One region of the Peribacillus sp. NPDC055009 genome, then DNA from elsewhere that is predicted to be linked to it. Evidence: riboswitches for the same ligand, from Rfam matches in the RefSeq annotation. Region 1 holds a riboswitch; the other holds the start of a gene.
What was found. A riboswitch is a leader RNA that binds a small molecule or an ion and turns the genes downstream of it on or off. The one in region 1 is predicted to bind cyclic di-AMP.

Region 1 (7,928 bases):
GGGAATGCTGATTTATAATGAAAATGCCGGTAATGATAAACTCGAAAGGAATCTTGAGGGTTGTCTTCCGATAATAGCTCCACATATTGATGAATTTCTCATTCTGCAAACGAGGGAAAAGGGCGATGCATGCCGTTTTTGCTTGGAATATGGTGAAGACATGGATGTAGTTTTCGTATTAGGAGGAGATGGAACGGTGCATGAGTGTGTAAATGGCCTTTCGCCGCTTCCGAGGCGGCCCCTGTTTGGGGTTTTACCTGGAGGGACTTGCAATGACTTCTCCAGAACATTAAAGATTCCTCAAAATGTTCGTCAAGCTGCGGAAGCATTAGTGAATGGCAAAGTTCGTTCAATTGATATTGGGCAGGCCAACAACGATTATTTTTCTAATTTTTGGGGAGTAGGGCTTATTTCAGATGCATCAAGCAATATTGATGAGCAGGAAAAAAGCAGGTTTGGTAAGATAGGATATTTATTAAGTGCTATAAGGATAATTGGCGAGAATGCTCCCTTTTCCTATAAGCTAAAATATGATGGGAATGTTATCGAAGGGGAAGCGGTTATGATTTTGGTTTTGAATGGTTGTTTTATCGGCACCAATTTATTGCCCTTTCCCATGATTAGTCCAGATGATGGACTCTTCGGCGTTGCCATCTTGGAAAATGCAAGCCTTGGTGCATTTTTAGAAATAATAGCGATGAAGCGTTCATGGACACAAAATATGATCTCTGACTCTGGGGTGACTTATTTAAATGCCGATACCCTGACCATTGAAACCAAGAGGCCACTTGATGTGGATATGGATGGAGAGAACTATAGACGAACTCCTGCACGCATTAAAGTCCTTGCCCGACATTTGTCAGTATTAACTCCAAATTAGTATGGTGGGATTAAATATGAATGGGAATGATTATGTGTTTTTTTTGTATATTCATTCCTTATTTCTGCAATTGTTTCCAAAATAAGATAAAATATATGAAGATATATCAATTTTTGCAGGAGGACCACATATGGTGTACCAGGTCAGATTGTTAAAGGGCATTTTAGAGCCTCATCGGAGTCGTTATCAGCTTCAAAATGCAGAGGCAGTCACAAAGCTTGGATTGAAATTACTATTTTTATATTTTCTTAGTCTTATAGTATTCGCCATCGGGGGATATTTTGGCATTGGTTCAGAATCATTCTCCAAAGAAATCACGAAAATGAGTGCCGATGAATTCGAAGCAGCAAAGCTGCTGATTTTGAGCGGCAACATAATAACAGGCATAATCGACCCTTCCATATACATATTTTTATCAGCTCTATTCTTTTGGATCGTTACTGATATCCCATATATAAAATTAGTCATCGTTCAAATGATTCTTTTTGTTTTGCAATTAGTGGAAAAAATATTACTGATTCCTCTATTCGTATTAATGGATATAGGCAGCGATGCCAATCCTTTTTCATTGGGGATCATCAGTCAGTATTTTCTCAGAAGTGATTATTTCATTCACTTTTTCAGCGGAATCACCATTTTTCAATTTCTTATTATTGCTCTGCAATATTTTTATTTAAAGGAGTTTTCAGAACGAAATAGTAATTTGGTCCTTTTAATGATTGTTCTATTCTATCTGGCCACATGGTTTGTTAAAGCCTTTTTAGCATACATCCAAGTAGGCGTATTTGTATAAGGCGGGTGAAATGAATGAGCGGGAAATGGAAAATTATAGCGGTCTCCATTGCGTCGATAGTCTTAATAACCGTTAACTTATACCTTATTGAAAAAAAAGAAAGCAAAGTGGAACGAACTGTTTTCGTTGAAAACTGGACTAAGGTAAAAAAAGATACAATTATGGATACTATTCAAACAAATGGGGTAATTAAACCTGTAGAAGAGTATGATATCTATTTTGACACCAAGAAAAATGATTTTAAGAAATTCCTTGTTAAAGAAGGCGATGAGATTACGGCTGGCTCCTCGTTGTTTGAGTATACGACGACCGAACTTGATGCTCTTAAAGCGAACTTGGAAGCGGAGAAAACGGCAGTTGAGGGAGAAATTGCAGGTATTGAGGAATACATAGGGAAGTTGAGGTCCTATCAAGGGACCATCACCAGCAATCCTGAAAAAGCAGCCATTGATGAATCGGTGGAAAAAAACTTGAAAATTGATATAACAACAAGTTCCTCAGATCTTATTAAAAGTAACATTGAGCAAGAAATGTACAAGCAGGAACTGGAAAAAAACAGCTTGAATGAAAAAGTGAAAATGCTTGAAGCTAAAATAACTTCAATTGAGGAGCAGTCCAGTGCGATCGTGTCAACGAGTGAGGCTGATGGTGTAGTTAAAAATATCAATAAAAACCTGAATAATCCCATTATATCCATCGTTTCAACAAATATGGCAATTGAAGGGGATTTCTCTGAAGAGGAAATGAAAAAGGCTGAAGTGGGCATGACTATAAAAGCAGGTTCCTCTGATTCAAAAAAGGCATTGAAAGGGACGATAGGTCGCATCCATTCCTATCCCGCTGAAGAGCCGTCATTAAAAAAGGATAACAGATTTCCATTTCAGGCACTAATCGAACCGGAAGGTGAAGAAACGGAAGCTTTGTTGGTGGGATCCAAAGTGAATCTTACTGTAATAACCAATGAGAAAGCCGGTGTACCCTCCATTCCTATAGAAGCCATAAAAAACCATAAACAGCCTTATATTTACAAATTGACTAAAAATGGCTATGTGGATAAACATTACATTACAAAAGGGCTTAAGGCTGAAGGGAAGCAAGAAATCATAAACGGCCCGTCGGTAGGTGACGTCATTCTAATGGAGCCGCATGTGTCGAAGAACCATTCTTATTTCATTACCCCAATCCAATTTGGAAAAGTGAAGGCAGCAACTTATAAAAAATTCACCTCTAGGGAAAAAGTAAGATATCTGTTACTTGGCGTATTGGAAAAATAACCGCTTCTTTCATCAAGAGAGGTGATGTCAAATTAGTGATTAATTATATATCAATATAACTTATATGATTAAAAATCGGGAAGAGTAATTATAGATACAATAGTCTCTAATGCAGAATATTCAGACATATTTAAAGATTTTTTCTAGAACTAATGCGAATAAATATTTACAGATTATCATTTTTAGTATAATATTTTATTATAAGTTAACTCGCTTAATCTTATTCCAAGAACGGGGGACCCATTTTTGTGGATTTTATCCGCTAGGGGTGAATTCAGAAATGAAAGGGCATTTGTGTTTCCAATTCCTAACCCGACAGCTAACCTCGTCAGCGTCTTTAAGGGAACATGTGTGAATATTCACGCCAATAAGAAATTGACACATGAAGTGTCTTTTTTTTCGGCGTAAAGACAGAGTTTTTCAAAAAAAGAAAAATTACTTTCTTTTTATTAGTATCTTGTTTCCCTTACCGAGACAAAATGTTTTTGCATCAAAGACTTTATGGAAGGTGAGGAAAGTAAATGAAGAAATTCAAATTAAGTTTAGCTAGCCAAATTTTCATTGGTTTAATTCTAGGGATTATCGTTGGTGCCATTTTTTATGGTAATGAGTCGGCCCAAAGCTTTTTACAGCCATTCGGGGACATTTTCCTACGAATGATTAAAATGATCGTAGTGCCGATCATCGTATCCAGCCTTATCGTTGCAGTTGCCGGTGTAGGTGACTTGAAAGCGGTAGGAAAACTAGGTGCTAAATCATTATCATACTTTGTTGTCGTAACTATGATAGCGATTGCTGTTGGTTTAATTTCAGCGAATATCATCCAGCCTGGTGCTGGTGTGAATATGAATAACCTGGAACAAACTGATATCTCCACATATGTTGATACAGCAGAAACTAAGCAGCATGAATCGTTCGTAGATACACTTGTACACATCGTGCCATCCAATCCAGTTAAAGCCATGGTAGAAGGCGATATGCTAGCGATCATTTTCTTCTCCGTGTTGTTTGGACTAAGTATTGCGGCCATCGGTGAAAAGGGTAAACCAGTATTCCGTTTCTTCCAAGGTGTAGCTGAAGGAATGTTCTACCTAACTAACATGGTCATGAAATTCGCTCCTATCGGTGTATTTGCACTAATCGGTGTGACTATCTCCAAGTTCGGTTTGGAATCTTTAATTCCGTTAGGAAAGTTAGCGCTTTCTGTTTACGGAACAATGATCTTCTTTGTAATTGTCATTCTGGGTCTTATTGCAAAATTTGTAGGATTCAATATCTTTACTTTGATTAAACTTCTAAAAGAAGAATTGATTCTTGCTTTCTCTACTGCAAGTTCTGAAGCGGTTCTTCCGAAAATCATGGAAAAAATGGAGAAAGCGGGATGTCCGAAACATATTGCTACATTTGTTATTCCGACTGGATACTCCTTTAACCTTGATGGTTCTACATTATACCAAGCGTTAGCAGCTATCTTCATCGCTCAAATGTACGGAATCGATTTAAGCATGTATGAGCAAATTACGCTGATGCTAGTGTTAATGATCACATCCAAGGGGATTGCTGGTGTACCAGGTGTATCTTTCGTAGTTCTTTTAGCGACATTGGGAACTGTCGGTATTCCTATTGAAGGTCTAGCATTCATTGCCGGTATCGACCGTATTCTTGATATGGGACGTACAGTAGTAAATGTTATCGGTAATTCACTTGCGGCAATCGTTATCTCTAAATGGGAAGGTCAATTCAACCCTCCTTCCAAAAAAGAACTAGAACAAGTTTCTTAATACAAAAAATCCAGAGTGAAATGTCACTCTGGATTTTTTTGAATTAAAAAGCGCTTCCTTACTTTTGGACGATCCAGAAGCGGCAATCGGAAGAGAAAGTGATGACATCATCGTTTTCATGGAATAATTCACTTCGATAAAAGCTTTCGATGACTTTGAACCGTGCTTCTTCCAGGCACTCAAGTACTTCAAGTTTAGTTGGGATATGGAGGTAAGTATCTTCTTGAAGCGTCTTTCCGGATGTGAGAATATCCCCGAATTCATAAAGCCTCTCATCTTGTTTACCAACACACCAAATCATTTCCTCTTGCTCCCAGAAGTTCAGGTAATTTTCGTTTTTATCACGGTCATGTGTTGTGAAAATGAAGAGCCCTTCAGGTTTTAAAATACGGTTGATTTCTTTTAAAGCCAATGTGCGTTTTTTTCGCTGGGGAATTTGCATTAAACCATTAAAAGCGAAGATTGATTTATCGAATGATGAGTCGTTGAAAGGGAGGTCGGTTGCATCGCCAAGGATAAAGGGTATGTCCAGGTTATATTCATGCGCTATTTTTTCGGCTTCATAAAGCATGGCAGGAGTCAGGTCGATTCCCGTTAGATTTTGAAATCCTTTTTTATATAGTGCGAAGGTGGTCCTTCCTGTACCGCAACCGATATCAAGGATTGCATCTTCCCGATTTAAATATTTTTCGAATGCATATTTCTCTGATTGCCACAGACCTATTTTTTTAGTTGCATCAGCATAGACGGAAACGGCTCCATGAAAAGAATTAATGATAAAACCTTTTTCAATTTTATCCATGATTTAATCCTCCAATCCTTCATTCTTACTATAATATGGATACTTTGAGCTAGTCGAGTGTGTCCCTTAACATTTGGGTTAATATGGAGTACATGTTTCGCGTTATTCACATGGTGCTGATGATGATTTATATTGGGGGTTATATAACTTACGTGAAAACCCAAAAGTTTGGTAAAATAATATTATTGATTAAGAGCTCGGAGGGGGTCAGGTTATGAAGAATGATAGCAATGATATCTTATATATGTATATGCAGGCTTCTGAACGGTTTGTCCTTTTTAATGGACTCAATTTTCGTGAATTCGTCTATTCGCTGCCATATACGTTGGATTCCATCTTATTATTGAAACATGAATTCAATGGCGGGGAATACAATTTGAATGTCCTGCTAGAGAGTGCTTCATCTGAAGATATTGCGAAGCTCGTTAAAGAAAATGTCCGGGCATATGGAGATTTCTGTTGGATCGATTTTGAAGAAAGAGAAGGGTTGGATGAATTGGATGGAAGGGAAATAGCGGAACTATTATATTTAGGGCATGCAAAAACTCATCTGGATCCTCCATTTTTCCGTAAATTGAATAATCAATTTGTGTACCTTGCCCAGGATGATGGCTGGTTCAATAAAATTTATTTTCGTTCTCTTTCGACATATTATATGATGTTAGGAAGCCTGATTCCGCTAAAGCTGGAGCTTTTAAAAGTAGAGAGGACTTGGCTTGGAATCAGAAAGAAAAGAGAGCTGACGGCGATTCCGGCAGAAATCATTTCTTCCTTGGCTCATATCCTGGCAGAGGGGCTCGTTTTTTCCTTTCGGCATGTTAAGTATACAAGAACAAAGATTGAGATACCGGCATGGGTCGTAGGGGATTATTTAAACATGGATGAAATGCATGATGACTTTTCAGATAGAGATATTAAGGAGCCAGATGCCTTTATTACCTTCAATCGAAAAGAAAGGGTATGGGAAAGCGTTATTAAAAATACATCATTCTCCTGATTATCCCAACTTCCGAGGTTCGTGGCTTGGATTATTTGACACCCTTGAAATTTTTTAGGTGTAAGACTTACCATCTCATGCATAAAAGATAAGAGAGGGCGACGCACAGGAGTTGCTAGCACAGGTGTTGCCACAGGACGTGGCGGTTTTAACCTGTGTTCCGCCTATATAGTAATCATTGGAAAAGCATCAATGATGGAAGTTTCGCTTTACCCCGCATTAACAGGCTGTAAGGTAAGCGGCGGCAATTGTAATGAAAAAGAAATGTGGTGGGTCAACAGCCTGTAAATGCCTGATTGCGACGCACAGGATGTGCTAGCACAGGTGTTGCCACAGGATGTGGCGGTTTTAACCTGTGTTCTGCCTAATAGTAATCATTGGAAAAGCGCCAATGATGGAAGTTTCGCTTTAACCATTTTAGTGTAAAGTGATACAATGAACATGGTTAAAAGAATATTGGAGGGTAATAACTCATGAAAACTAAACTTGGTTTGCTTTATGGTGGAAAATCTGCGGAGCATGAGGTTTCTATGCAGACGGCTTTAGCGGTCATTAAAGCTCTCGATTTAGCAAAGTTTGATATATATCCGATTTACATAACAAAAGAGGGTTCATGGATTAATGGACCGAAGTTAACAGGACCTGCCGAGAGTGTGGAGGCATTGACATTTTCATCGGATAAATCTAGCTCGCCACTTGCCTTGCAGGCACATTCAACTGATGAAAATAGTGAATCAACTGGGTATGACGTGATTTTCCCATTGCTTCACGGACCGAATGGAGAAGATGGGACCGTGCAAGGGATGCTGGAACTGTTGAACCTTCCGTATGTAGGGAATGGCGTTTTGGCTTCATCAGCAGGAATGGATAAGGTCATCATGAAAAACATATTTGCACAGGCGGGACTTCCTCAAGTCAAATACACTTGGTTCATTCGTTCTGAATGGGAGAAGAATACTGAAAGTGCCATTAAAAAGGTAGCGGATGAATTGGGTTACCCTTGTTTTGTCAAACCTGCCAATTTAGGCTCCAGTGTCGGTATCAGCAAATGTAATGATGCTGATGAACTGGAAAAAGCGGTAGCGGAAGCTTTCCAATTCGATCGGAAAATCATCATTGAAGAAGGGGTCGTTGCTCGTGAACTCGAGTTTGGAATACTTGGTAATGATGAACCGTCTTGTTCGGTGGCAGGCGAAATCATCCCTAAGAAAGATTTTTCCTTCTATGATTATTCAGCAAAATATGTTGACGGTAATTCTGCAATGGTCATTCCAGCGGAGATAACGGAAAGCGAGTATGTGGCTTTATCCGAAATGGCCATTACTGCCTTTAAGTCATTGGATTGCTCTGGATTGGTTCGCGCTGATTTCTTCTTAACGAATGAGGGGCAAATCTATATTA
Region 2 (7,928 bases), on a different contig from region 1:
ATCCGTTTCCTTCGTTCCTTTTTCGAAAAACGGTATAGTTTCGCAAAAAATTCGAGGTTTTCAGCTGCCGTCAGTTCTGTATATAAAGCATCGGACTGTGCCATATAGCCGACATCCATTAACAGTGCTTCATTTGGCACTTCATGATCCAGAACCGTGACTTTACCCGCATCGGGCTTAATCAATCCGACAATCATTTTAATCAAGGTCGTCTTTCCGCATCCGGATGGACCTAACAAGCCAAAAATTCCGCCTTTTTCAATATTCAGGCTCAATGGCTGAATGACCTTCTTCTGCTGAAAACCCTTAGCAATTCCATCAATGGAAATCGCCTTTTTCATTGCACACACATCCTCCCTCTTTAATTAACACGGTGTTGAGTGTATCATCATTTTAAGGTAGCATTCGGTCTAATACAATCAACACATTTGGAAAAATGTTTAGTGAAGGAGACATTCCATGGCATCGATTCATGAGGATATGGTACAAAAGACGAAAAAGCAGATACAACATCATTTTATTGCACTTGTTGAAGCAGAGGGGTTCTCACATGTATCCGTGAAGAAAATCGCAGAGCGCGCCAACATTAATCGGGGCACATTCTATTTGCATTACACAGATAAATATGAATTGATGGATCACTTACAACAGGAATTGTTACATGAACTTCAAACACGCATTACTGCCATTTTGCCGAAAGAGGCTTTTTTGGCTCTTCATCAACAGCAACTTTACCCGCCTTTCATAGAGATTTTTCAATTCATCAGTGAACATGCTCACGCATTAAGGGCCATTCTAGGTGATCAGGGCGACCCTTCTTTTGCGAAAAAAATAAAACGGGTTTTCGGTGAAGTACTGTTGGAGCGTTTGATCAGCCTGCATCCAGCAGCTAAAGATGAAGCATTCCGCATGTATATGCACGCCTTCCTGACATCGGCGATTTTAGGAGTGATACAGGAGTGGCTAGAGAACTGTGAAAAACAAACGGCGGAAGAAATGGCGAAAATCCATTTTCATATCTTGAACTTCATCAGCCAATTGCGCACATTCATCCAATGAACGATTCATCAAAGGCATGTTCCATCAACATGCCTTTAAATCGGATTACATCTTTTCCTTCGCTTCTACATCACTAACGGAATAATACCTGCTCTTGGAGGTCTTCATACTAAGCATCGACAACCATATGGATAAAGCTAACATGGTCAGGGAACCTGAAATCACCACAAACCGAATCGAAATGAAATGGGCAGAAACACCAACGATTGCGGTAGTAATGATGATCAATAAAGCTTCTAACAAGCCAAAAACACTTCCGACCCTGCCCATGATTTCCACCGGAATATTATTTTGATAAAAGGTTTGAAAGCCAGTGTTGGCAAAAGCCAATGAAAAGGCAATGATGAAAAATCCGATGGCGGCCAGTGAAAAGGAATTCGAAAAGGCAAAGATCATATAACCTATCGAGACAAATAAAGATCCAAGACCGATCATGTGCGAGATTTTCACTTTACTGATGAATACGGCATTGACTATGGCACCAGCAATGATGCCTGCCCCGGCGACGCTTACAAGGAATCCGTAATCGCTGTCCGTTAAAAGGAGCACGGCCTTAGCAAACGCAGCTTCTTGGGAATCGATGGCCGTTTCCATCACCACCATGCAGCTGAATAAGAAATAAATGAGCATGATATAGGAAGATTTCCGGCTGAAGTCCAGGACGATGCCCCAATCTTTTTTCATGATGGTCCAAGACAGGTAATGACTGGATTGTTCAAGGGGGTGATCCTTTTCAAGATTAGGCATCAATAGAGTGATGATTCCGGATAACAATAAGGCAGCCGCGTTAATATAAATCGCTAAAACGGGCGTACCGATCAAGAAAAGGATACCCGCTAGCGCCGGTCCAATCAAAAAAGCTCCAGAATCCATTAAGCTTCGTAATGAATTAAATCGTTTCCTCTGTTCAATGGGTATTAATTTTGTTATATATGACCTAGATGTTGTTCCGAACATGGCCCCTGCCATATTGATCACGAAGACAAGGGAATAAATGACCCAAATAGAAGAAGTCAATGGCAGCAAGGCTATGAATACCGTGCGAAATAGGTCAAGTGCCGCCATTAGATTCCGCTTATTTATCCGGTCGATCACGCTCCCTGCCCACACATTCGTAAAAATGGCAGCCATCGGTTTAACGATATAAAGTCCAGCTACCGCCAAGGCTGAACCAGTCATATCCAGAACGATTAAATTAAGGGCAATGAAATAAACCCAAGAACCAAAGTTGGAGATACCTATTCCGCACAAAAGAATGGAAGGGTATTTCCAGGATACTAATGCATTTCTTAATGTCATCGCTTCTCCCCCTTTGATCGTACAATATAAAACCCCGTCCCCAAGCAATCCGTCTCGGGACGGATACATCCCCAACAATCCTCGGCTGTTCTCGGAAAGTGGTATTTCATTTTACTTTTCTTTACGTCCACATTAAGCATTACTAAATTTTAACATTATCGGTTCAAAACTGTATATAACGCAAAAAAACTCATTATAATAAATGAGTTTCAAAGCAAAACAAGATATGGATTTTTCGCTCAGCGTTCCGGATAGAACACAGGGAATAAATAATTGAATACCGCTAATGAATGTTGGATGCAGTTGATTTACCTTAGGGAAAACAATTTTAAGAACGGATTCTTTTTCTTATCCGTTATCCTTAACTCATCCATGATGATTTGATCCTCATGATCGGCTATCCATTTCCTTAGTGCATCTTTATCCTGGCATTGTGTTAAATATGTCTGGCCACCCTTGCCTGTAGCATTAATAACATATCTATTGAACGTCTTCTCCATAATTGCCCGCCTTTTTAATAAAATGTCTTGAATCTTTAAATACAAATGCAATGCTTTTTTCTTTATCATTTACAAAAGAAACATAAAATATATGTTAGAGAATTTTGATTGGCATTGCATGTTCTGCTTGAAATTATTGAATAAAGTACATCGATGCCGGTTATCATAATTGGATTAATCGAACCTATCATAATGTGCTAACTAATATTTGTCAATACGTTTTCTAAATGTAAATAAAACGTAAATTTTCAGTTTTGTTAAAGAAATATTTTTTTACGATTTAGGGGTTTACAACTGCTAAATGATGGGAGTAGAATACGTTTATCAATTTAAAGCATTTCGGCCAAAACTCATGGAAATTGAGTACGGAGGACCCAATCATTTGGGGTTAATTCTGCCTTGCAGAAGGGATGAGATCAGCTCTTTCGCCATCCTACCCGTCAGCTAACTTCGTCGGCTAAAGCGAAGGAGGTCATAAGACCGCCTATTTCGGGAGCTTTTTTTGCACGCTTTTTGTGGCAATACAGCTATTCGATGTTTTCGCAGGTCTTTTTATTATGCCTTTAAAAAGATTCGAAAAGCAGATTGATGATTAAAAGTCATACAGTAGGGATGATCATTTGAGAATGACAAAATTGGATCCGCCAAAAATACTTGTACTTGGCTTTGCCATCCTGATACTTATCGGGGCCTATTTATTGACCCTGCCGATTTCCACAGAAAATGGCCATGGTCTTTCTTTTCTGGATGCTTTATTCACCTCGACTTCCGCTACATGTGTAACAGGACTGGTCGTTGTGGATACGGGATCGACCTTCACCACTTTTGGTGAGTTGGTCATCTTAACACTGATTCAGGTAGGCGGCTTAGGGTTCATGACATTTGCGACATTTTTCTTTTTATTATTAGGCAAAAAGATTTCTTTAAAAGGCAGGTTAGTTCTGCAGGAGTCGTTAAATAATCTATCCATGGCGGGTGTAGTCAGATTAGTGAAACGGCTTTTAATTTTCACGGCCATCATTGAAGGCATGGGTGCACTTATTTTATCGATTCGCTTTTCTTTTGACATGCCAATCGTTAAAGCGGTCTATTACGGGGTTTTTCATTCCATATCGAATTTCAATAATGCCGGCTTCGATTTAATGGGGGAATTCAGGAGTTTGACCCCATATGTATCGGATCCATTCGTAACCCTTACCGTCGCCTTCCTCATCACGTTTGGAGGTATAGGTTTTATCGTAATGAATGAACTATATGAATATCGGAATACGCATCGTTTATCAGTACATACGAAGATCGTTCTGGCGACTAGCTTAACCCTTACGATTGCCGGAGCAATTTTAATCTTTCTATTCGAGTTCGGCAATGCCAAGACATTGCAGCCTTTATCTCTCATGGGTAAAACGCTGTCATCATTATTTCAATCGGTATCACCACGGACTGCAGGCTCCAACACGCTGAATATCCCTGATTTAACTCAGCCTACATTACTGCTCATCATTTTTCTGATGTTCGTTGGGGCATCACCCGGATCGACTGGCGGCGGGATTAAAACGACGACATTGGCGACGATTGCCGGAACGGTTTGGTCACAGATCAAAGGTAAGGGTGATGTGGTCTTGTTCCGCCACCGCATCGTGAGTGAAACTATTTTTAAAGCATTATCCGTCACATTCATTGGTGTATTCGTGGTTTCCATCATCTCCATTCTGCTGACCATCACTGAAAGCGGACCTGACTTTTTGATGATTTTGTTCGAAGCCACTTCAGCTTTCGCCACCGTGGGACTTTCAATGGGTTTGACCCCGGAATTATCACCGGTCGGCCGGATTCTCATCATTTTCACGATGTTTGCAGGACGTGTTGGTCCTTTGACTTTGGCCTTTGCTATCGCCATGAGGCGCAAGCCAGATCCATTCCGACGTCCAAAAGGGAAAATCATGATTGGTTAATAATGAATGAAGGAGCGTAAAAGATGGGAAAACGACAATACGCCGTGATAGGTTTAGGCAGATTTGGAACCAGTGTGGCCCATAGATTATATACGGCAGGCCAAGAGGTTTTGGGTATTGATGTGAACGAGGAAAGAGTCGAGAATGCGGAACTGAACGTTACCCATGCAGTCATGGCGGATACGACCGAAGAAGAGACATTGAAAGCAATCGGAATCCGTAATTTCGATTGTGTCATCGTAGCCATCGGAAATGACATGCAATCGAGCATTTTAACTACCTTGCTTTTAAAAGAGCTTGGGATCAAAAAGGTCATTGCCAAAGCACTTAATAAAAATCACGGTCAGGTGCTCACAAAAGTAGGTGCCGACTGGGTCATCTATCCTGAGAGGGATATGGGGGAACGGGTCGCGAATCAGCTTCTTTCCCCTAACATGCTGAACTATATAGAGCTCTCCAAAGAATACAATATCGAGGAAATCATCCTCCCCATGAGCATGAAGGGAAAAAGCCTCAGGGAGCTTGATTTACGGGCAAAATATAATATCAGCGTCATTGCCATCGTGAGTAATGGGGAAATTATCATAGCACCCTCACCGGATCAGGATATCCTTGAAAAAGATATGCTTTTAGTGGTTGGCAATAAAGAAGATCTAGCCTTCTTCGCCAATATTGAATAACTGGCAGGTGCCAGCTCTTTCTTTATTGAGCCCGATTCTTATTTTTGAATGCAAGCATTATACATACGAGAAGATCGCCATATGGAGGTCTTCTCGATGAAATTAATAACGAGTATTCCCATGCCCTGGATATGTATGTATTATTTTATCGTACTGATCGCTTGGGCAAGAGTGGACTTTATCGTCACTTTATCAAAAGGCAGTTGAAGCTTAACGGCAGTCATGGCTATTTCCGGCCGAAGTCCAGAAAGGGTTGTTTGAATTCCAATCAAATGTAAGGATTCAATCAATTGTGACAGCTGGTGGGCGGAAGCACTATCAATTGCATGAACGCCCGAGAGGTCAATGAATAGCCTGGTGACATTTTTTTCAGCGCACTTTTGTAAGGTGTTTTCAAGCAAGGACATGCCCCTCGCCGTATCAATATCGCCTATCAGGGGAAGTAACGCCGTATTATCTTTAAGCGAAATGATGGGAGTGCTCAATTCATCGATCGTTGCCTGTTGGGCTTTCATGATTTTATTGGCATACCTATGATTCGCTTCCGTAAACTTCTCCATCACTTCGCTGAACACCTTCACCACTATCCGATACCAGGAATTTATTTCCGCCTGCGTATAGTTTTCTCCTTGCAATCCCACAAACCGGTCAATATAATCCAGGTATTGCTCTTGCGTTCGAGAAAACTCCCTCAATATAAAATAGATGGGTGTGTTTAAATGCTGCTCATCCTGACCGATATCTTCAATCCACTCACCAAGCTGCTCAAAGAATTCCCTCTCCTCTGTATCAAAGACCTGAAAGAAACGTAAATGGAATTCATTATTTTGCTGCTTAAGTTTTTTAATCACATTGGGATCGGGTGAGCTGTAAACCCCCGCCTTATCGTTTTTATTCAATGTTGCGTACCATTCCTCAGTCAATTGTGCTGCCACACCCAATAAAAAGGAATATAATTCTTTATTTCTGTGCATAAACTCCTCCTAGTTTTTTATAAAAAGCAGTTGAATCTTACCCTGAAATCAGCATTGTCAGGGTATTGAAAAATTATCAGCAAAGTAAGCATCGAAGAAAACCTCTTCCATACTTAAAAATTCTTATGATCTAAAAACCCAATGGCCCCTCTTTCCATATACCTTCCCAGCTGTTTTTGAAACCATACAACCACTGTTTTCCAAAAAAAAATTCAGTAAAACCTTCATCTACTATTCTGGTTTATCTATTGTTATAGTTTACCATTTTAAAATATTGTTAACAAATTATCCCTTTTCTTATAACAAAAAAAGGACCTGATTCCAGATCCTCCTTTTAACCCCCATTTTGACTTTATAATTACTTTTTCATAAATAAGGCCGTCCATAAACCTTGAACCCCAAAGGTTTGATCCGATTTTTCCATTTTCCTCATCTTCCGTATTTCCACCACTTCAAAATCCTTGAAGATCTTTCTGAGTTTTTCTTCCGTAAAACCTAATCCGCCTTTAAGGCTTCTTTGCCTATATACTTCCCAATCTGAAATATCGGCACCACCCAATATGCCGCCCTCGACAAAACAGGTAATCGAATACAATCCCTTAGGCCTTAACGCCTTTTTCACCGTGTCCAAATAATTGATCCTTCTATGTGGAGCAATATGGTGAAAACAACCTGAATCAAAGACGAAGTCATATTGCCCTTCCTCAATGTCCAAATCAAATATATTCCTTTGAATGAAGTTCACATGGACATTTTTATCTGACGCTCGTTCTTTTCCCCATTCAAGGGCTTCCTTCGAAAGGTCCACCGCATCAACGGTAAAGCCCTTTTGAGCAAGGTAAATGGCATTCCTTCCAGGTCCGCATCCAAGCTCAAGAACCTTTCCCGGCCGGATTAACCCACAATCAAAATACGTAACCAAATTTTCATCAGGGAGATTTCCGAAAAAGGGTACCCCCTTTGAGCGGTCTTCATAAAAACCATTCCAGAATCCAGTTGGCTCACGCAATAACGAGTCGAGCATATTCAATAGATCTTCATGGGTTGTTATCGTCTCGGACAAAACCATCACCTCTTCCCATTGTATTCCACCATTTAATTATACTGATTTCGGCCAGTGCCTATGTAACAGCTTCATCAAAAATGCGTGACAAAGGACGTTCAAACACTATTGGACACTGTTGTTTATATGATGGTCACTGAATTTAAAGGTATCAAAGATGTGTTCAAAATATGTTCTTATAGTATGATACATTCTCACTTAATAACCCGATTATCGGCTCATTATCCATGTTAGAAAGGACATGGGTTTTATATAAGCATGTCAAATATTATTCAGTAAATCAGGTTTAGCTTCCAAACAACAAAACTCAGCTCTATGATGTATCCAGATGTCTTAGAATCCGACTCCCAATCCATTCTGAAACATCTCTCCGCTTGTCACATCCGTTTACTGATGATTAT

Region 2: linked by a shared signal. The riboswitch ahead of ACWF5P_RS15010 (TrkH family potassium uptake protein) and the one ahead of ACWF5P_RS26250 (cation:dicarboxylate symporter family transporter) in region 1 are both predicted to bind cyclic di-AMP.

Annotation. Positions count from the first base shown of each region.
Region 1 is NZ_JBSGVZ010000032.1:22,056-29,983, reverse strand. Features, by position in the region: gene ACWF5P_RS26265 (YegS/Rv2252/BmrU family lipid kinase) at 1-880, shown strand, start outside; gene ACWF5P_RS26260 (hypothetical protein) at 1,011-1,673, shown strand; gene ACWF5P_RS26255 (efflux RND transporter periplasmic adaptor subunit) at 1,688-2,947, shown strand; cyclic di-AMP (ydaO/yuaA leader) riboswitch at 3,149-3,296, shown strand; gene ACWF5P_RS26250 (cation:dicarboxylate symporter family transporter) at 3,469-4,728, shown strand; gene ACWF5P_RS26245 (methyltransferase domain-containing protein) at 4,787-5,530, opposite strand; gene ACWF5P_RS26240 (hypothetical protein) at 5,745-6,527, shown strand; gene ACWF5P_RS26235 (D-alanine--D-alanine ligase) at 7,001-7,928, shown strand, end outside.
Region 2 is NZ_JBSGVZ010000009.1:46,342-54,269, reverse strand. Features, by position in the region: gene ACWF5P_RS15030 (ABC transporter ATP-binding protein) at 1-341, opposite strand, end outside; gene ACWF5P_RS15025 (TetR/AcrR family transcriptional regulator C-terminal domain-containing protein) at 460-1,059, shown strand; gene ACWF5P_RS15020 (MFS transporter) at 1,105-2,358, opposite strand; gene ACWF5P_RS15015 (hypothetical protein) at 2,667-2,858, opposite strand; cyclic di-AMP (ydaO/yuaA leader) riboswitch at 3,190-3,332, shown strand; gene ACWF5P_RS15010 (TrkH family potassium uptake protein) at 3,485-4,810, shown strand; gene ACWF5P_RS15005 (NAD-binding protein) at 4,834-5,490, shown strand; gene ACWF5P_RS15000 (STAS domain-containing protein) at 5,631-6,464, opposite strand; gene ACWF5P_RS14995 (methyltransferase domain-containing protein) at 6,823-7,527, opposite strand; gene ACWF5P_RS14990 (class I SAM-dependent methyltransferase) at 7,905-7,928, opposite strand, start outside.